DNA from 4 places in the Mesorhizobium sp. CO1-1-11 genome. Region 1 is predicted to be linked to each of the others. Evidence: predicted binding sites of a transcription regulator. Region 1 holds the regulator's gene; each other region holds the start of a gene.

Region 1 (5,128 bases):
CCAGAAGTTAGCCGCCAGCGGCGGAAACACAAATCTTGTCGGGAACACGCCGCGGCTTGGAAGCAATTCCAGGAAAAGTGCGTAGCGGTTTTTCGTCCGGAATTGCGAAAACAAGGAAATTGGAACGGCCAGTGTTCAGAACACTGACCGTTCCACGCCGCGGCGCTTCCGACTGTTCAGGCGATCAAGCTCAGTTGCAGGCCGCGACGCTGCCCGCGGCAACGCCCGTGCAGACTTCGTCCTTCTTGATCCAGCCGGCGTCGATGACGAGGTTGAGATTGTCCTTGGTGATGGCCACCGGGGTCAGGAACAGCGACTTTACGGTGTTGCCGCCAGGCGTCGTGAAGTCCTTCACGCCGGCGATGTCGGTCATCTTCTTGCCGTCGGCGAGTTGCGAGGCGATCTCGGCGGCGTTCTTGCCGAGTTCGCGCGCGTCCTTCCACACCGACACGGTCTGGGTGCCGAGCGCGATGCGGTTGAGCGCGGCGTGGTCGCCGTCCTGACCGGAGACCGGCACGGTGCCGGCGAGCCCCTGCGCCGTCAGCGCCGCGACCACACCGCCGGCGGTGCCGTCATTGGCGGCGACCACGGCGTCGACCTTGTTGTCGTTGGCGGTGAGGAACTGTTCCATGTTCTTCTGGGCGTTGGCGGGCAGCCAGCCGTCCGTATAGGCTTCGCCGACATTCTTGATCTTGCCGCTGTCTATTGCCGCTTTCAGCACTTCCATAGAGCCCGAGAACAGGAAGTCGGCATTCGGATCGGCGCCCGAGCCCTTGATGAAGACGTAATTGCCCTCAGGCTTCACCTTGAACACTTCGCGGGCCTGCATGCGGCCGACTTCCTTGTTGTCGAAGGTCAGGTAGAAGACGTCCTTGTTCTCGATGAGGCGGTCATAGCCGACGACCGGAATGCCCTCGTCGAGCGCCTTCTGTACCGCCGGGCCGATGGCCGACGCGTCCTGCGCCAGGATGATCAGCGAATTGGCACCCTGCGAAATCAGGCTCTCGACATCGGTCAGCTGCTTGCCGGGATTGGACTGCGCGTCGGCGGAAATGTACTTGTCGCCCGCGGCCTCGATGGCCTTCCTCATGGCCGCCTCGTCGGTCTTCCAGCGCTCCTCCTGGAAGTTGGACCACGAAACGCCGATGACCTTGCCCTTCGCCTGCGCGACCGACGCCAGCGTCAGCGACATGGCGACACCCGCCAGAATGGCGACTGTGAATCTCTTCATGATATCCTCCCTGCGCCCGCGTGTGGCGCGACCAAACTGGCCCTAAGGCCGGCACAAAGGCCCTATTTTTTCGAGCCTCGAAAAAACACTCGTCCATCGCCGGAACACTGTCAACATCGATTCTGACGGATTTTGAGGTGCCGGAAGCCTTTTTTCGAGCCCCGCAATAAATAAATGACAGCCCCAGCCGCTTCTGCCAGTATTCGGCCCGTTGCCGGAGGTGTTCGAGGGGGCGTCAAGAACCGCGGCGACGGGGAGGAAATCATGTCGGTCGGAATCCGCCACGACGATCTGCGCCGGCGCAACCGCGCAATGGTGATTGGAGCCGTGCGCCGGGGTGGCCAGCCCTCGCGCACCGAGATCGCCGCCACCACCGCCCTGAGCCACTCGACCATATCGGCGATATCAGCCGACCTGATCGGCGAAGGTATCCTGAGCGAAGGCAAGCCGAACGAGGCCGGCTCACTGAAACGCGGCCGGCCGCAGGTGGGCCTTTGTCTCAACCCCGAGGCCGCGGCGGTCATGACCGTGGTGCTGTCGCTGAATTTCCTCTCCGTCGCCGTCATCGACTACGCCGGCCAGGTGATATCGGAGGAGCAGCGCCGGCTGGACACGCTGACCATGTCGCGCGAGGCGCTGATCGGCGAATGCGTGGCCATCGTCCGCCGCCGCCTCGAGGATCCCGACCTTGACGTCGCCAGCATCGCCCGCATCGCGCTGGCGATCCAGGGCATCACCGACACCGAGGCGCGCGCCATGCTGTGGTCGCCGATCACGCCACAGACGGACATTGCCTTCGCCGACATACTCGAAGCCGAATTCGGCATCCCCGCCACCATGGAGAACGACTGCAACATGATGGCGGTGGCGCTGCGCTGGCGCGACCCCGAGCGCTACCGCGACGACTTCATCGCCATCCTGCTCTCGCACGGCATCGGCATGGGCCTGGTGCTGAAGGGCGATCTGTTCACCGGCACCCATTCCTCCGGCGGCGAGTTCGGCCACATGATCCATCGCCCGGGCGGCGCGCTCTGCCGCTGCGGGCGGCGCGGCTGCGTCGAGGCCTATGCCGGCAACTATGCCATCTGGCGTAATGCAGGACAGATGGGTGAGGACGCCAAACCGGTCGACGTCAGCGACGCCGACATGCGCGCATTGGCGGCCACGGCGCGCGAAAGAGACGGACCGGAGCGCGAGGCCTATCGCAAGGCCGGCGAGGCTCTGGGCTATGGCCTTGGCAGCCTGTTCGCGCTGATAGACCCGGCGCCCGTTGCGATGGTCGGCGTCAGCGCCGCCGCCTTCGACCTGATCGAGCCGGCCCTGCGCGAGGCCATCGCCCAGACCGCCGGCGGCCAGCATTCGAAATCGATTTCCTTCGATACAGAGCCGAACGAATTGCCGCTGATCCGCGAGGGCTGCGCCATGCGCGCGCTCACCTTCGTCGACCAGGAGATCTTCGCGCCGGGCGTGCAGGTGAGATCCGGCAAGAACGTGGCCTGATCTCAATCCTCGCGGATTGCGTAGCCCGCGCCACGGATGGTGCGTATCACATCGGGCATGCGGCCATTGTTGACCGCCTTGCGCAGGCGGCCGACATGCACATCCACAGTGCGCTCGTCGATGTAGATCGTCTCGCCCCAGACATTATCGAGCAACTGGCTGCGCGAGAACACGCGGCCAGGATGGCGCATCATGAATTCGAGTAGCCGGAACTCGGTCGGTCCGAGCCGGATCTCGCTCTTCTTGCGATAGACCCGGTGCGATTCGCGGTCGAGCACGATGTCGCCGACCTTGAGCACGCTGGACAGCACTTCCGGTTTGGCGCGGCGCAGCAGCGCCTTGACCCGGGCCATGAATTCTGGCGTCGAGAACGGCTTGACCAGATAGTCGTCGGCGCCGGTCGAGAGGCCGCGCACGCGATCGCTCTCCTCGCCGCGCGCCGTCAGCATGATGATCGGCAATCGCTCCGTCTCGGGCCGCATGCGCAGGCGCCGACAGAGTTCGATGCCGGAAACCGCCGGCACCATCCAGTCGAGCACCAGCAGGTCGGGCACGTTTTCCTGGAGGCGGATCTCGGCTTCGTCGCCGCGTGTCACCACCTCGACCTGGTAACCCTCGGATTCCAGATTGTAGCGGAGGAGCACGCCCAGCGGCTCCTCGTCCTCCACCACCATGATGCGTGGCGCGATCATCGATCGATCATCCCTGCCATCAAGCCGCAGGCATCGACAGCGCCGTCTCGTCCTGCTTCGGACGGTTGGCGGGCAATTGCGTGCCGGTCAGCACATAATACGCATTCTCGGCGATGTTGGTCACATGGTCGCCGATGCGTTCGAGATTCTTGGCGCAGAACAAAAGATGCGTGCAAGCCGTGATGTTGCGGGGATCCTCCATCATGTAGGTCAGGAGTTCGCGGAACACCGAGGTGTATTTGACGTCGATGCGTTCGTCGTCATTCCTGAGCTTGGCGAGGGCGGCGGCATCGCCGGCCGCATATTCCTCGACCACGCCCTGCACCTGGATCAGCACCAGCTGCGCCATGGAGTCGATGGAATGCGACAGGTCGCGCGGCGTGGCGGTGAGGCCGACGGAGCCGACGCGCTTGGCGATGTTCTTGGCAAGGTCGCCGATGCGTTCGAGATCGCCCGCCATGCGGATCGAGCCGACGACATGACGCAGATCGTCGGCCATCGGTTGGCGCTTGGCGATCAGGGTGATGGCGCGATCATCGAGTTCGCGCTGGCGTGCGTCCATGATGGCGTCGTCGGAGACGACGCGCTGTGCCAGCGCATTGTCGGAATTCAGCAGCGCCTTGGTGGCGCCGCCGACCATCGTGCCGGCGAGATCGCCCATGTCGCTGATCAGCCTGCTGATCTGTCCGAGATCCTCGTCGAAGGCTGCGACTGTGTGTTCGGCCATGATCCTGGTCCTCGTATGCGTGAGATCAGCCGAAGCGGCCGGTGATATAGTCCTGCGTGCGCTTCTCGCGAGGCGACGTGAAGATCTTCTCGGTCTTGTCGAATTCGACCAGCTCGCCAAGATACATGAAAGCCGTCTGCTTCGAGACGCGCGCGGCCTGCTGCATGTTGTGGGTGACGATGACGATCGTGTAGTCGGCCTGCAACTCGTCGATCAATTCCTCGATCTTGGCGGTCGACAATGGGTCGAGCGCCGAGGCCGGCTCGTCGAGAAGGATGACCTCCGGCTTCACCGCCACGGTGCGGGCGATGCAAAGCCGCTGCTGCTGGCCGCCCGACAGGCTGAGGCCGCTGGCGTTGAGCTTGTCCTTGACTTCGTTCCACAGCGCGGCGCGTTTCAACGCCTGCTCGACACGGCCGTCCATCTCGGCCTTGCCGATCTTCTCGTAGAGGCGGACGCCGAAGGCGATGTTCTCATAGATCGACATCGGGAACGGCGTCGGCTTCTGGAACACCATGCCGATCTTGGTGCGCAACAGGTTGAGGTCCTGCGAGCGGTCGAGAACGTTCTGGCCGTCGAGCAGCACCTGACCCTCGGCGGTCTGCTTGGGGTAGAGCTCGTAGATGCGGTTGAAGACGCGCAGCAGCGTCGACTTTCCGCAACCCGACGGTCCGATGAAGGCCGTCACGCTGCGCTCGGGCAGCGACAAGGTGATGTCCTTCAGCGCCTTCGACTGGCCGTAGTAGAAATTGAGGTTCTTGACCTCGATCTTCGCCTTGGCGGCTGCCTCGGCGGCAATCGTCATGTCTGGAGACAACATCTGGCTCATTTGTCCTCTCTGCGTCCGGTCAGGCTGCGCGCAAAGATGCTGAGCGCGAGAACCGTCAATGTGATTATGAGTGCGCCGGTCCAGGCCAGTTGCTGCCATTCCTCGTAGGGGCTGAGAGCGAACTGGAAAATGGTGACCGGCAGGCTGGC
Region 2 (5,128 bases), on a different contig from region 1:
TGAAGCGCTGGTCGCGACAATGGAAGATCGAACTGATCGAGAAGACCAATCCGGAATGGTTCGAGCTGTTTCGCGGAACAGGTTGGTCGCGGTTTGATGGCGTTTCGTCGGAGGTTGGAGCCAGGTTCGGCACAGTTTTACCCGTCGCAAGCGTCGCGGCATGGATCCTAGGGTCTGCGCCGCGTCGCTTCGCTCCTTGCTCCGCCCTAGGATGACGAAGCGAGGGAGGGCTTCGGCTAATCCCCACGTCAACTAGCGACCCTTACGACGTGGCTTCCCAGTTCACTGCGACCGCTTCGCCGCCTGATCCGCATCCGTCAGCGTCTGCAGAAACGCCACGATGTCGTCGATCTCGGCATCGTCGAGCGCCGGCTTGTCGCCGGGTTTCTTGCCGTCGAAGGGCGGGTCTTGATTCAGGTTCGGCCAGTAAGCCTTTGGTAAATCGTCATATTTGTCGACCGTACCGTAAGCGTTTTTCGGGTACCAGCGGCCGGGGTCGGTGTCGCGGCTGGCGTAGAAGGCCACCGCTTCGCGCAGCGTGTGGAAATATCCGTTGTGGAAGAAGCTCTTGCGCAGCGCCACGTTGCGCAGGCTCGGTGTCTTGAACAGGCCGCAATAGTCGGTGCGGCCACGGAAATCGGTGCGCAGGGGACCGCACAGGCCGAGATCGACATAGGCCGGGTCGGCGTTGGCCGGGATGGCCGGATTGCGCGGCACGGCGATGGCGATGAGGCCGAAATCGGTGAATTGCGGCGGCTCACCGTCATTGGCCGGTTCGCTGAGGTGGCAGGAGGCGCAATTGCCTTTCGCCTCGTCCTCGAACAGGGCGCGGCCATGCAGTTCCCGCGCCGATAGCGTCGCCTTGCCGGCGAGGAAGGCGTCGTAGCGGCTGGAATAGGGGTAGAAGTCGACCGCGCTCTGCTCGAACGTGCCAAGCGCCTCGGCGGCGGCGTCGAAGGCATCGTCCGGGCGGTCGAAGACATCGTTGCCGAAGGTTGCCTTGAACTCATCGGCATAGGCTGACTTGCGCAAGGCGGCGGTGACCGCCACGGCATCCTTGTTTGCCATCTCGAACGGCGAGAGCAGGGGGATTTTCGCCTGGTCCACACCGTGATCGGCGCGGCCGTCCCAGGTCAGACCGCCGGTCGGGCCATTGTCAACGCTCTCGTCGCCCTCGTCCTCGGAATCGTGGAAATGCTCGGTGAAGGCGGGTGCCGCCTCGAGGTAGCGCAGCGACGGCACCGCGCGCACGCCGGACTGGTCGAGGTTCGGGCCGCCCATCTCGACGGGAGATGCCGAGGCCGGACCGAAGGCATGGCGCGGATCGTGGCAGGAGGAACAGGCCTGTTTTCCCGAAGCCGAGAGCGCCGGGTCGAAGAACATCTTTCGCCCCAAGGCAGTCAGCGCCTCGGCCCGTGCGAAGGCTTGCGCACGCGACAGCGGACCGGGATGGACGCCGTCCGGCCCCGCCGTATTCGCGGGCGCGGCAAAGCCAAATGCCGAGATCGCGGCACTCGCGATCACCAGGCTTCTCCATCGTCTCGTCATCATGGGGCACGGTCCGCTTTGGCCCGGAAATAAGAACGCAGTGCAACGGATTGATGACCGGTCCCAGTGCTCAGGAAACCGTGTTCGCCGCGGCGGCGGATGTCACAAAGGTGACAAGGCATCCACGTTAGCTGCCCATGGTTCCCGCGCCATAGCCGCATAAGCCCCATAGCCACAGTCAAGCCACGAGGTCTTTCCATGACGAGGCCCAAGTTCCTCACTTCCTTTTGTCTGGCCGGTTCGGCCTTGTTTCCCCTTGCGGCCGCCAATGCCGCCCCTCCCGGCTTCGACAAGATCGACACCGTCGTCGTCATCTATGCGGAGAACCGTAGCTTCGATAATCTTTATGGCGGCTTCCCCGGCGCCAATGGGCTGGCCAATGTCTCGGCCGACCAGGCGCGCCAGCTCGATCGCGACGGCAAGCCGCTGACCGAACTGCCCCCGGCCTGGGGTGGGCTGACCGGAAAGGGCGTCACGCCCGTGGTGACGGAGGCGCAGACCGCGCATCTGGCCAACGCGGCCTTCGCCATCGACGATCCCAAAGGCTTCAACGAAGGCACCAATGTCATCACCCACGATTTGTGGCACCGTTTCTACCAGGAGCAGATGCAGATCGACGGCGGCAAGAACGATAAATTCGTCGCCTGGGCCGATTCCGGCGGGCTGGTCATGGGCCATTATGACGGCTCGAGCCTGCCGATGTGGCAGGTGGCGAAGAAATATGTGCTGGCCGACAATTTCTTCCAGGGCGCCTTTGGCGGCTCCTTCCTCAACCATTTCCAGCTCGCCTGCGCCTGTACGCCGGTCTATCCGCATGCCGACACGAGTCCGATCAAGGGCCAGATCGCCGTGGTCGAGGCCGACGGAACGACCTTGAAGGTGGCCGACAATTCGCCGCCGTCGGCGCTGGGCGGCGTGCCGAAATTCGTCAATGACGGCGCCATCACGCCCGATTTTTACGCCGTCAACACCATGCAGCCGCCCTATCAGCCGAGCGCCAACAAGCCTGCCGAGGGCGGTGACAAGGCGCTGGCCGATCCGGCCGCTCCCACCACACTGCCGCCGCAGCACGACATCACCATCGGCGATCTCCTGTCGCTGAAGGGGGTCGACTGGGCCTGGTACGCCGGCGCCTGGCAGACGGCGCTCGACGGCAAGAACGCCACGCCGGTGCCGAACTTCCAGTTCCACCACCAGCCGTTCAACTATTTCGCCGCCTACACGCCCGGCACCGCAGCGCGCACCGAGCATCTCAGGGATGGCGGCCTGGATGGCGCCGAGTTCATCAAGGCGATCGACGACGGCAAGCTGCCGCAGGTCGCCTTCTACAAGCCGCAGGGCAATCTCAACGAGCACTCAGGCTATGCCGACGTGACATCGGGCGACCGGCATCTGGCCGACCTCGTCGCGCATCTGGAGAAGAGCCCGCAATGGAGCCACATGCTGGTCGTCATCACCTATGACGAGAATGGCGGCTTCTGGGATCACGTCGCGCCGCCCAAGGCCGACCGCTGGGGCCCGGGCAACCGCATCCCGGCCTTCATCGTCTCGCCCTATGCCAGGATGGGCACGGTCGACCACACGCAATACGATACGACGTCGATCCTGCGCTTCATCACCGCGCGCTACGATCTGCCGGTGCTGACGGGCATCGTCGCCCGCGACAAGGCGCTGGCCGCCAATGGCGAGCCGCCGATGGGGGATTTGTCAGCCGCGCTTAATCTCAGCCGCTAGGGCGGAGCGAACCGCGAATATGCCACCGCGCCGCGAGGCGCGGTGGCTCAGCCGCCATTGACCAGGGCAAGAATGAGCTTTTGCAGATTGCCGCCCTGGCCGAGTTCGATGCGGTCGAAATCGCGGCTTGCCTGCCGCTGCGCCTGCGAAAGGGCGGACAGGCGTTTGGTCATCTCGACCCGGATCTTGCTGCATTTGGGATCGTCGGGAACGGTGAGGCCGACCGTCGCCGCCTCGATCTTGCGCGCCATGTCGACAATGGTCGCGCCATGCACCTTTTCGTGGGCGCTGACGCCTGCGAGGAAAACCTCCCAGTTCTTCTGGATGGCGGACGGCAGCGGCGAGGAGGGGCTGGGCAAGGTGTAGGTGATGATGAGCTTTGGCTTGGCCGAGACCAGCACGCAGGCTCCGGCACGCGGCTGATAATCCCTGGTCCAGGTCAGCTTGAAATTGGTGTGAGCAATGGCGCGGGTAATGCCGACATTCGGCCCGTTCTCGCCAATCGACCGGTAGAGCTCGAGCCCGGACTGGCCTGAAATGGCGTAGGTCTCGACCTTCTCGACAGGCTTCCACTCGGCATGCGCCGCAAGCGGGAAGGCCACCAGGGCGGCGGTCGGAAGATACAGGCGAACACAGGCTCTCAACACTGCTCTCTCCGAGGCGCGCGGCCCTGCCATTCAGGCAACGCTATTCAACGGCTTTTCCTATATGCTGCCGGCGGGCGCTGCAAATGGCCCGGAGGGGGACGTCATGAGAAGAAATCTCGTTGCCGCCGGTGCCTTGGCGGCGGTGCTTGGCTCGCAATCGGCCTTCGCGGCATCCTGCGGCGGCTGGAGCGCCAAGATGGAGGAAGACGAGGGTGGCAGCGTGCTGACCGCTTCGGTCTGCGGCGGGCCCAGGGGCGACGCCTATCTGATGCTCAATTGCTACGACAAACCGGTGCTGAGCTACGATCTGGGCGCCAGCGGCCAACAACTGGAACCGGGCATCAGCGGCGCGTTCGACTTCAAGGCCGACGGCAAGACGGTGACCAAGACGCTGCAGCTGGAGGCGATGTACAATTATTTCGTGGTCGATCTGGAGAAGGGGGACCCGCTGCTCGACCTGTTGCGGTCCAAGGGGGACGTGTCGGTCAGCGCTGCCAAATATGGTTCGATCAGTTTTGCGCTGAAGGGTTCCAGTGGGGCAATCGGCAAGGTGCTGGCGCAGTGCGGCAAGGCGAAGCCCGCGGGCGACGGGGATTGAACCTCGAGAGGTTGCGCCGCCCCTCATTGTCCTGCCGCCCATTGATCCATTCCATCAGCGGCTTGCCGCCAGCGCCGGGCGGCCGTATCTCACGTCCATGACCGACATCCAATTCCGCAAGGCGCAAGCCTCCGACCTGCCAGCCATCGTCGCCATGCTCGCCGACGATCCGCTGGGTGCCGCCCGCGAAGACGCCGTTGGCGCAGGGTTATATCGATGCCTTCAACGCCATCGATACCGATCCCAATCAGCTGCTTGCCGTGGCCGTGGATGGCGCGGAGGTAATCGGCACCCTGCAGATCAGCTTCCTTGCCGGTATTTCGCGCAAGGGCGGCTGGCGCGGGCAGATCGAGGCGGTTCGCGTTGTCAGCGACAGGCGCTCCGACGGCGTCGGCAAGAAGATGTTCGAATGGGCGATCGACGAGTGCCGGGCGCGGGGCTGCGGCCTTGTGCAGCTCACCACCGACAAGGGACGAGCGGATGCGCACCGCTTCTATGAAGGGCTCGGCTTCAGTGCCAGCCATATTGGTTACAAGAAGAGCCTTTAGCGGAAACCCTCGCCGGTTCGGGCCTGGCGGTGACTGGCGTATAGCGGAAGCCC
Region 3 (5,128 bases), on a different contig from region 1:
GCCGCAGGCTGAATTACTACAACAAGTTGCAGGATGGTTTCGCGCCAAGCGCCGATGCCATGCGCATCGGCAAACTGCCCTTCACGCCGACCATGTACTATTACGACCTGAAGGAGTTCGCCCGCTACTTCGATCCCGGCCTGCTCATCGACCTGGAATTCGGCGACGTCAGGAATGTCCCCAAGGTGCCTTCGATCGTCAAGGACCGGCCAATCTGTGCTGACGACAAGAACGCGATCATCATGAAACTCGACAAGTTTCGTCATTTCCAGATGCCGGCTGACGCGATGTCGTTCGCCGACAAGCTGCCGTCCGTTGTCTGGCGCGGTGATCTCAACAATCCGATCAGGACAAGATTTCTGAACGCTGTGCGCGACCTGCCGTTCTGCGACGCCGGTTCGCACAAGCCGAACGCACCGCCCGAATACGCCAGGCCTTTTCTCAGCATCAGCCAGCACCAGCGCTATCGCTACATCGTCTCGCTCGAGGGCAACGACGTGGCGACCAATCTCAAATGGATCATGAATTCGAAGTCGCTCTGCATGATGCCGCCGCCGACCTATGAGACATGGTTTGCGGAGCGGCAGCTCGAAGCCAACGTCCACTATGTGCCGCTCGCGGCGGATTTCTCGAACCTTGAGGACCACGTCGCCTATTTCGAGCGGAATCCGGCGGAGGCGGAGCGCATCATCGCGGCTGCGAACGCCTATTGCCGGACATTCGACGACGAACAGACCGAGCAGACGATCTCCCTGCTGGTGCTCTACAAATACTTCGTGCTGTCGGGCCAGATCAAACCGGATGCCGAGGTGTGGCGCTACATAACGGGCTAGTTGCGGCGCTCGGTCGAGGCCGCCAGCCGCATTCGGGCGCTATCGGAATGCGTGGCTGGATGGTAGGGCAATCATGCTGCGGGAACCATCCCGACCGTCATTTGTTTAACCGCGTTTATCTTTGATCAAAAGAATCCATGGCCACCCTCCAACGAACGACGGCAAAGGTCTTCTACTATGCGCGGAACGTCATGCGCGACATCGCGCCCCAGGCGATCTTCCGGAGGCGATTGGCCAGCCGCCTGCAACAGGCCAGGCTCTCGGACGAGGCCGTGCGCCGGCGACTGAATCACTACAACAAGCTGCAGGATGCTTTTACACCAGGCCCGAATGCGGTGCGCATCGACAAGATACCGTTTGAACCGAGCATGTACTATTACGACCTGAAGGAATTTGCCCGCTATTTCGATCGATCATTGCTCATCGACCTGAAGTTCGGCGATGTCATCGGCGTGCCCAAGCTGCCGACCCTCGTCAAGGACCGGCCGATCCGCGCCGACAACGGCAATGCCGTCGTCATGAAGTTCAACAAATTCCGCCACTTCCACATGCCCGTCGATACCGTCGCCTTCGCCGACAAGCGCCCTGCCGTGGTCTGGCGCGGCGACCTCAACAACCCAATCAGGACACGGTTCCTGGATGTCGCGCGCGACTTGCCGTTCTGCGATGCCGGTTCGCACAAGCGCAGCGCACCGGCTAAGTACAGCAAGCCTTTCCTCAGCATCAGCCAGCACCTGCGCTATCGCTACATCGTCTCGCTGGAGGGCAATGACGTGGCGACCAACCTCAAATGGATCATGAATTCCAACTCGCTCTGTCTGATGCCGCCGCCGACCTACGAAACATGGTTCGGCGAGAGCCAGCTCGAGGCCGGTATCCACTATGCGCCGCTTGACCCGGATTTTGCCGATCTCGGCGAAAAAGTGCGCTATTTTGAAGGGCACCCGGCCGCGGCGGAGCGCATCATCGCCGCAGCCAATGCCTATTGCCGCAAATTCTCCAATGAACGGGACGAGCATGCGATCTCCTTGCTCGTCCTCTACAAATATTTCGTGCTCGGCGGCCAGATCGAACCCGATCCCGAACTCTGGCGGTTTATCGGCGGCTAGCTCTTGCTCTCTGCCTGACGCTGATCAGATATCGCTGCGGTCGAGAACCAGATCGGCTGGGCCGAAGCGATCCTTCGCTGTCAGTTGCTGGTGCCAGTAGGGGTAGAGCAGAGCCGGCCGGCTGACCGCGTCGAGGCGCTGGCGTTCTTCGGTGCCGAGCTTCAGGGCCGCCGCCGCAAGGTTGTCCTTGAGCTGAACGTCATTGCGGGCACCGATCACCAGCGAGGAGACGGCAGGGCGTCCGAGCAGCCAGGCGAGCGCCACCTGCGCCGCCGAGACGCCACGATCCTTGCCGATCTCGACCAGCACATCGACAATCCGCCACAGCCGGTCCTCGTCGCGGATCGGCGGCTCGGACCAGCCGGCAAGCTGGCGAGCGGTCGGGCTGTCGCGGCGGTATTTGCCCGACAGCAGGCCGCCGGCGAGCGGGCTCCAGACCAAAACGCCCAGCCCTTGGTCGACCGAGATCGGCAAGAGCTCGTACTCGGCCTCGCGCGCTTCCAGCGTATAGTGGATCTGCTGGGTGACGAAGCGTTGCTGGTGACGGCTGTCGCTGATGGAAAGCGCCTTCATCACCTGCCAGCCGGAATAGTTGGAGCAGCCGATGTAGCGCACCTTGCCCTGGCTGACCAAACTGTCGAGCGCGGCAACGGTCTCCTCGAGCGGAGTGAGGCCGTCCCATTGGTGGACGAAATAGATGTCGATGACATCGGTCTTCAAGCGCTTCAGGCTGCTCTCGCATTCACGGATCAGATGATGGCGCGACAGGCCCTCGTCGTTCGGGCCCTTGCCGATCCGCATCCGCGCCTTGGACGCGATCAGCACATCGTTCTTGCGCTTGCCGCCGAGAGCTTCGCCTATGATCTCTTCGGAGAGGCCGTTGGAATAGACATTGGCGGTGTCGATGAGGTTGATGCCGGCATCGATGCACATATCGATCATCCGCTTGGCTTCGGCGAGATCGCTGTTGCCGACCGCGGCGAAGGGCCCGGCGCCGCCGAATGTCATGGTGCCAAGCGTCAGTGTCGAAACCTTCAGGCCGGAACGGCCAAGGGTGCGGTATTCCATGTCAGATCCTCACGATTTTGTTGAAGAGGCGTGCCGGCAAGGCAGGCCTGGAAGGCGACCGCGCATTTGTAGGACAATTCGGCCGGCTTGTCGCCATGCGACGACGGTCGATCGATCGTACATTGCGGAATTTGCAACGCCGGCAATTGCGCCTGTGCTGCAATAAAACCGTCACCGCCGGCCTATATTGAAGTCGGCTCAGGTGTTTCCATTGGCCAGCAATTGGAGCGCCCAGTGGTAACCGACAGGGCTTGCAAGCGGAGCAGTTGATATGACCGAGCTGAAACAGAATTCCCCTGCCAAGGACTGGCTTGAAGCCGAGCTCGCCGACACGCTCGACGAGGACTATGAGCTCGAAATGTCGGAGCCGGCCCTCTCGATGGAGATCGCCAAGATCTACAAGAACTCGCATCCGCCTTCGATCGATCGCATGCAGTATTTTCGCGACCTGATCAGCCTCCAGTCCGAATTGATCAAGCTGCAATCCTGGGTCGCCTACCACAAGAAGAAACTGGTGGTGATATTCGAGGGCCGCGACTCCGCTGGCAAGGGCGGCGTCATCAAGCGCATCACACAGCGGCTCAATCCGCGTATCTGCCGCGTCGTGGCGCTTCCGGCTCCGACCGAACGCGAGAAGTCGCAATGGTATTTCCAGCGCTATGTCCCGCATTTGCCGGCAGGCGGCGAGATCGTTTTGCTCGACCGCTCCTGGTACAACCGCTCCGGCGTCGAACGGGTAATGGGTTTTGCCAGCCCCGAGCAGGTCGAGGAGTTCTTCCATGACGTGCCGGAGTTCGAGCGCATGCTGGTGCGCTCGGGCATCACCGTGGTCAAATATTGGTTCTCGATCACCGACGAGGAACAGCAAATGCGCTTCCTGATGCGGATCCACGACCCGATGAAACAGTGGAAGCTGTCGCCGATGGACCTGCAGTCGCGGGTGCGCTGGGAACACTACACCAAGGCCAAGGAGGAGACCTTCGCCCGCACCAACATTCCCGAGGCGCCCTGGTTCATCGTCGAGGGTAACGACAAGAAGCGCGCGCGGCTGAACTGCATCGACCATCTGCTCAAGCAGCTGCCGTATGAAGAGGTGCCGCACGAGGAGATCACGCTGCCGGAGCGCGTCTTCAACCCGGAATACGAGCGCCAGGTGCTGCCGCGCGAGCTTTACGTGCCGGAGAAGTATTGAGCGAGAGTTTGTCCTTCTCCCCGTCACTATACGGGGAGAAGGTGCCGGGCAGGCGGATGAGGGGCGGCGCTGGCTTTGACAATTGAGCCCGGATAAACCCCCGCGCGCGCTATCTTCTTCTGCTGACACATTGCCATCGGACATGCTCGACAGCGCAATCTTCTAGCGCTAGCGCCGCCCCTCATTGTCCTGCCGGACATTTCTCCCCGTATAGTGACGGGGAGAAATGGGCTTTCGTCGAGGGTTTCGCCACCTTACGCCCGCTTGATCACCACGTGCGTGGCCAGTGCCGTCGCCACCTGTTCGCCGCACTGGTAGCCCAGATTCAGCATGTCGAGGCCCGCAAAAAGGTTCTCGCCTCTGCCAAGCAGCACCGGCGAGATCGCCAGGTGCATCTCGTCGATCAGCTTTTCCTGCAGATACTGCCGGATGGTGGAGACGCCGCCGCCGACCCGCACATCCTTGCCTGACGCGGCCGCTTTGGCCTGTTCGAGAGCCGAATGGATGCCGTCGGTTACGAAATAAAAAGTCGTGCCGCCTTCCATCACGATGGGATCGCGCTTGTAATGCGTCAGCACGAAGGTCGGGACGTGATAGGGCGGATTGTCGCCCCACCAGCCCTTCCAGCTGTCGTCAGGCCACTCGCCCCGGATCGGCCCGAACATGTTGCGGCCGAGGATCCAGGCGCCGACATTCTCGAAGCTGCGCGCCGCAAAGTCTTCGTCAACGCCTGTCTCGCCGCCTTCCTGGCCAAACATCTTGCGGAAGGTGCGAGTGCTGAAAGCCCATTTGTGCAGGGCCGGTCCGCCGACACCGAGCGGATTTTCAAGGCTCTGATCGGGGCCGGCGCCATAGCCGTCAAGCGACAGGCTGAAAGCGTTGACGCGAAGTTTGGACATGAGAACCTCCTCCTTGAGAACCGGTTG
Region 4 (5,128 bases), on a different contig from region 1:
CCTCGGCGGCCGAGATCAGCGGATCGGCCTTCTGCTCGGCCGCGTCGAGCAGCGAATAGAGGAAACCCTCACGCACGCCTTGCGCCGAAACGACGATTCTGGACGGCTGCATCGCCGTCATGATCTCCTGCAGCACGAGAGCGCCATAGGGCAGCAGCGAGCGGCGGTTCTTGGAGACACCCTCGATGCCCCTCACCTTTTCGACTTCGCCCCTGGCCACCTGCTTGAGGAAGTTCTGCGCGCTTTCGGCCGATATTTCGTAGTGATGCATGACGCCGAGCGGGTAGTTGTTCATCTCCATATGCAGCCTGGCGAGGTTTCGCCAGGTGCCGCCAACAGCGTAGAAAGTGCTGCCTTGTCCGCCCTTCAAAAGCTTGGCCCGGGCCAGTTCCTGGCGCGCGATCTTCTGCGCCTGGACGAGCGAGTTCTTCGCCATGTCCTGCAGGCGCAGGCCGCCGAGCGGCAGCGTGATGCCGTCGCCGATCGCCTCGCCATCAATGTCTATAAGCTCCAGGCTGCCGCCGCCAAGGTCGCCGGCAATGCCGTTGGCCGGGTGGAAGCCTGAGATGACGCCGAGCGCGGAATAATGCGCTTCCTGGCGGCCGGAGAGCACACGGATTTCGGTCTTGAGCACATCCTCGGCACGATGGATGAAATCGGGACCGTTGATCGCCTCGCGGGCGGCGGCGGTTGCCAGCACGTACATGTGTTCGGCGCCTGCCTGGTCGGAGAGCGCGCGGAAACGGCGAAACTCCTCCATCGAGCGCGCCACCCCCTCGGGGTCCAGCTTCCCCGTCGACACGATGCCGCGGCCGAGGCCGGCCAGCATCTTTTCGTTGAACAGCATGGTCGGCGAGCGCGCCAGCCCCTCATAGACGACGAGACGGATCGAATTGGAGCCGATGTCGATGATGGACAGCGGTCGGCGGTCCTGCAGCCGGCCCTGGGAATTGGACAGCATCAGGTGGCGGCGTTCTTCTTGCGGCGCTTGAACTGGGCGATTCGCTTGGGCGCATGCGATTTCAGCGCGTCACCCCGTCCCGACAGGCTCGGATTGGTCATGAAATATTCCTGCGCGTTGAACGGTTCCTCACCCTCCTCCAGCACCACGCGCCGGGAGGTTCCATCTGCCAATACGTCGAAACTTTGCTGATTGTCCATGATGTTGCCCAGCATGATCTGGCCCAGAATCTGTTCATGCACAGTTGGATTGGTGATCGGCACCATGGTCTCGACGCGGCGGTCGAGATTGCGCGGCATGAGGTCGGCCGAGGAGATGTAGACGATCGCCTCGTCCGAAGGAAGGCCATGACCGTTGCCGAAGCAATAGATGCGGCTGTGCTCCAGGAACCGGCCGACGATCGACTTGACCCTGATGTTTTCCGACAGGCCCGGCACCTGCGGCCGCAGGCAGCATATGCCGCGCACGACGAGGTCGATCTCCACTCCGGCGCGGCTGGCATCGTAGAGCGCGTCGATGATGATGGGATCGACGAGCGCGTTCATCTTCATCCAGATACGCGCCGGCCGTCCCTCCAACGCATGGGTGACCTCGTCCGAAATGTGCTGAAGGATGCGGTTCCTCAGCGTGAACGGCGAGATCGCCAGCCGCATCTCCGCGGTCGGCTCGGCATAGCCGGTGATGAAATTGAACAATTGGGCGACGTCGCGGGCGATCGTCGGATCGGTGGTGAAGAAGGACAGGTCGGTGTAGATGCGCGCGGTGACCGGGTGGTAGTTGCCGGTGCCGAGATGGACGTAATTGCGCAGCTTGCCGTCCTCGCGCCGCACCACCAGCGACATCTTGGCGTGGGTCTTGAGTTCCAGGAACCCGAACACGACCTGCACGCCGGCGCGTTCGAGATCGCGCGCCCAGCGAATGTTGGCCTCCTCATCGAAACGCGCCTTGAGCTCGACCAGCGCCGTTACTGACTTGCCGGCTTCGGCCGCGTCGACCAGAGCACGCACGATCGGGCTGTCGTTGGAGGTGCGATAGAGCGTCTGCTTGATCGCCACCACTTCGGGGTCGGCCATCGCCTGGCGCAGGAACTGCACCACCACGTCGAACGACTCATAGGGGTGATGGACGACGATGTCCTTCTCGCGAATGGCGGCGAAACAGTCGCCGCCATGCTCACGGATGCGCTCGGGAAAGCGTGGGTTGTAGGGGATGAATTTCAGGTCGTCGCGGGGAACGGAGACGATCTCGGAGATCTGGCTGAGTGCCAGCGGCCCGGTGAGCACGCTGATGCGGCTCGACGAGACGCCAAGCTCGCCGGCGACGAAATCGCGCAATTCCCCAGGCATCAGCTTGTCGAATTCGATGCGGATGACGGAGCCGCGGCGGCGGCGCTTCAGCGCCGTTTCGAACAGGCGCACGAGATCTTCCGATTCCTCTTCGACCTCGATGTCGCTGTCACGAATGATGCGGAACGTGCCGGAGCCCTTGACCTCGTAGCCGGGGAAGAGCTTGCCGATGTAGAGGCCGACCGCCTCCTCCAGCGGAATGAAGCGGACATGGTGCTTGCGGTCCGGCAGGCGGATGAAGCGCTTCAGCGCCACCGGCAGGCGCAAGAGCGCGCTCATCTCCTCGCCATTCTTGCGATGGCGAAGTTGCAGCGCCATCGAGAAGCCGAGATTGGGAATGAACGGGAACGGATGCGCCGGGTCGATCGACAGCGGGGTCAGCACGGGAAACACCTGCTCCTGGAAATGGTCTTCCAGCCAGACCTTCTCGTCCTTGGTCAGCGCGTCGCGGGTGATGGTTTCGATGCCTTCCTTGTTGAGCAGCACCGTGAGGGCCGACAGGCTCTTCTGCTGGTCCTCCTGCAGCCGCTCGACCTCACGCAGCAATTGTTCGAGCTGCTGTTCGGGAGTGCGTCCGTCCGGGCTCTTCAGCACGATCCCCTCGCGCACCTGGCCGGCAAGACCGGCGACGCGCACCATGAAGAACTCGTCGAGATTGGCGGCCGAGATCGACAGGAAGCGGACGCGCTCCAGCAGCGGGTGATGGGTGTTCAGCGATTCCTCGAGAACGCGGCGATTGAACTGCAGCCAGGAGAATTCGCGGTTGACGAAGCGGTCCGGATTGCCTTCCGGGCTCGCTGCCGCGACATTGTTGAATTCGCTCTGTACCGGCTTCAGTTCGTTCATGATTCCTGCTCTCCCGCGCGCCTCAGCCGGTTAACCGGCTTAACTTATCCTGTGGCAGGCTTTTGCGACAGTTCTCTGACAGGCTTTTGCGACAGTTTGATTTCATCGAACTTGCAAACAGACTTGATATGATCCAGATGCAGAGAGACTGCGTTAAGGAGACGACGATGGCAGGCGGTTCCATTCCCCATTTCCAGAACGATGCGGGCCACCCGGCGATCGACATCGGAGTCAAGGAATTCATGTGCACGGGCGCCAACCCGCCTTTCGACCATCCGCATGTTTTTCTCGACATGGGCGACGACAATGAGAAAGTCTGCCCCTACTGCTCGACCCTCTATCGCTATTCGCCGAAGCTGAAGGCGACCGAAACGCTGCCGGCGGGCTGCCTCTACATCGACCAGGCCGCCTGACCTTCCGATCATGAGCTCGACGCGGTCCCGGCAGGTCATGATCGCCGGGGCTGGCATCGCCGGGCTGACAGCGGCGATTGCCTTTGCCGAACGCGGCTATTCCGTGAGGGTGTTCGAACAGGCGCAGCGTCTCGAAGCGGCGGGCGCCGGCATCCAGCTCTCTCCTAACGCGACCCGCATCCTTCGCCAGCTTGGCGTGCTCGACACGCTTCTTGCCAATGCCGTCCAGCCGGAAGCCGTGGTGCTGAAGGACGCCGCGAGCCTGCGCCAACTGGCACGCGTGCCGCTTGGCGGAGCCGGCGAGGAACGCTGGGGGGCGCCCTATCTCGTGGCGCACCGGGCGGATCTGCAAGACGCCCTGATGGCGCGCGTTGCGCAACTGCCCGACATCCATCTCACCACCGGCGCGCAGATCAGCAGCGTGGCCTCCGGTTCATTCGTTATCACCACGACAGACGGGGTCGGCCGCAAGGTCATCGATACCCAAGGATCTCTGCTGGTCGGCGCCGATGGCGTCTGGTCAGCGGTGCGGAGGTTTGCCAGTCCAGGCAGCGGAGCCGGCTTGGCGAACAGCCATTTCTCCGGCGAACTGGCTTGGCGGGCGACGGTGAGCGCAGACAACGAGGCGGGGCGAGCCTTCACCGCGATCGGCTCCCCTGACTGCGTCACCACCTTCCTGCATCCCGGCTTTCATTTGGTCGCCTACCCCGTGAGCAGGGGTAGCGCCTTCAACCTTGCCGCCTTCACCCGGGGCGAGCGCATCGCCGACGGGTGGTCACGCCACGCCGATCCCGCCATCCTTTCAGGCGCCATGCGCCGCTCCGCGCCGGCGCTGGCGCGTTTGGTGGAACTCGCTGGCCCGTGGACCGCCTTTCCTATCCACACGGTCGAACAGCGACGCTGGACCATGCCCGAAGGCATCGCGCTAATCGGCGACGCCGCGCATGCCATGACGCCGTTCGCGGCGCAAGGTGCTGCCATGGCGATCGAGGACGCGGCTACGCTTGCCGATTTGATCGCCGACTTCCCTGGCGACCTGACGCAAAGCCTCGTCATCTGGGAGAACCTGCGGCGGTCGCGCATCGCCAAGGTCATCCGTCGCGGCGCGCTCAACCGGCTTGCCTGGCATGCCCGAGGCCCGGTGGCGTTGGCCCGCAATCTGTTTCTGGCGGCACGACCGGGAGAGAAGCTCGCAGCCGATCTGGACTGGCTTTACGGGTGGGAGCAGCAGCGGATCACCCGTCGCTGAAAGGAGCCAGCGGCAAAGCTAATTATACAGCCGCATCGACAGCCCAAGCGAAACCGGCAGCGGGTTCCACCAACCGGTGCGCAGGCCGGCGGTGCGCAGTGCCGCCGCCGTCCAGGTATTGCAGCCGATCAGCGCATTGAAATGGCCATTGGCCTCATAAAAGCGATCGAAATTGGAGTAGGCGGCATCATCGATGACGATCGGACCGTTCGGCCCCTCCTGAAAGCTCGCTTCGACGAAATCGAGCAATGCGGCAAAACGGTCTTCGCCCACGTCGAAGCCCGCGACATCGGGGTGCGGCTCGGGAATGTTG

What was found. The regulator PhoB, encoded in region 1, activates phosphate uptake and scavenging genes when phosphate is short. The targets are predictions, from matches to a motif close to TGTCATNNANCTGTCAT.
Region 2: the regulator PhoB is predicted to act here: its motif matches at 1,648-1,664, upstream of LB554_RS06790 (acid phosphatase).
Region 3: the regulator PhoB is predicted to act here: its motif matches at 3,169-3,185, upstream of ppk2 (polyphosphate kinase 2).
Region 4: the regulator PhoB is predicted to act here: its motif matches at 3,218-3,234, upstream of LB554_RS03805 (RNA degradosome polyphosphate kinase).

What each region holds. Positions count from the first base shown of each region.
Region 1 is NZ_JAIUHE010000020.1:4,237-9,364, forward strand. Features, by position in the region: gene xylF (D-xylose ABC transporter substrate-binding protein) at 191-1,231, opposite strand; gene LB554_RS22230 (ROK family protein) at 1,496-2,731, shown strand; gene phoB (phosphate regulon transcriptional regulator PhoB) at 2,734-3,423, opposite strand; gene phoU (phosphate signaling complex protein PhoU) at 3,443-4,150, opposite strand; gene pstB (phosphate ABC transporter ATP-binding protein PstB) at 4,176-4,979, opposite strand; gene pstA (phosphate ABC transporter permease PstA) at 4,976-5,128, opposite strand, start outside.
Region 2 is NZ_JAIUHE010000005.1:19,371-24,498, reverse strand. Features, by position in the region: partial or broken gene LB554_RS06800 (GIY-YIG nuclease family protein) at 1-86, shown strand, start outside; gene LB554_RS06795 (cytochrome-c peroxidase) at 283-1,551, opposite strand; gene LB554_RS06790 (acid phosphatase) at 1,747-3,282, shown strand; gene LB554_RS06785 (DUF922 domain-containing Zn-dependent protease) at 3,330-3,926, opposite strand; gene LB554_RS06780 (hypothetical protein) at 4,033-4,527, shown strand; partial or broken gene LB554_RS06775 (N-acetyltransferase family protein) at 4,625-5,075, shown strand.
Region 3 is NZ_JAIUHE010000002.1:196,437-201,564, reverse strand. Features, by position in the region: gene LB554_RS02990 (glycosyl transferase family 90) at 1-833, shown strand, start outside; gene LB554_RS02985 (glycosyl transferase family 90) at 971-1,942, shown strand; gene LB554_RS02980 (aldo/keto reductase) at 1,967-3,010, opposite strand; gene ppk2 (polyphosphate kinase 2) at 3,282-4,202, shown strand; gene LB554_RS02970 (dihydrofolate reductase family protein) at 4,457-5,101, opposite strand.
Region 4 is NZ_JAIUHE010000002.1:366,127-371,254, forward strand. Features, by position in the region: gene ppx (exopolyphosphatase) at 1-961, opposite strand, end outside; gene LB554_RS03805 (RNA degradosome polyphosphate kinase) at 961-3,153, opposite strand; gene LB554_RS03810 (zinc-finger domain-containing protein) at 3,321-3,566, shown strand; gene LB554_RS03815 (FAD-dependent monooxygenase) at 3,577-4,815, shown strand; gene LB554_RS03820 (TIGR02117 family protein) at 4,834-5,128, opposite strand, start outside.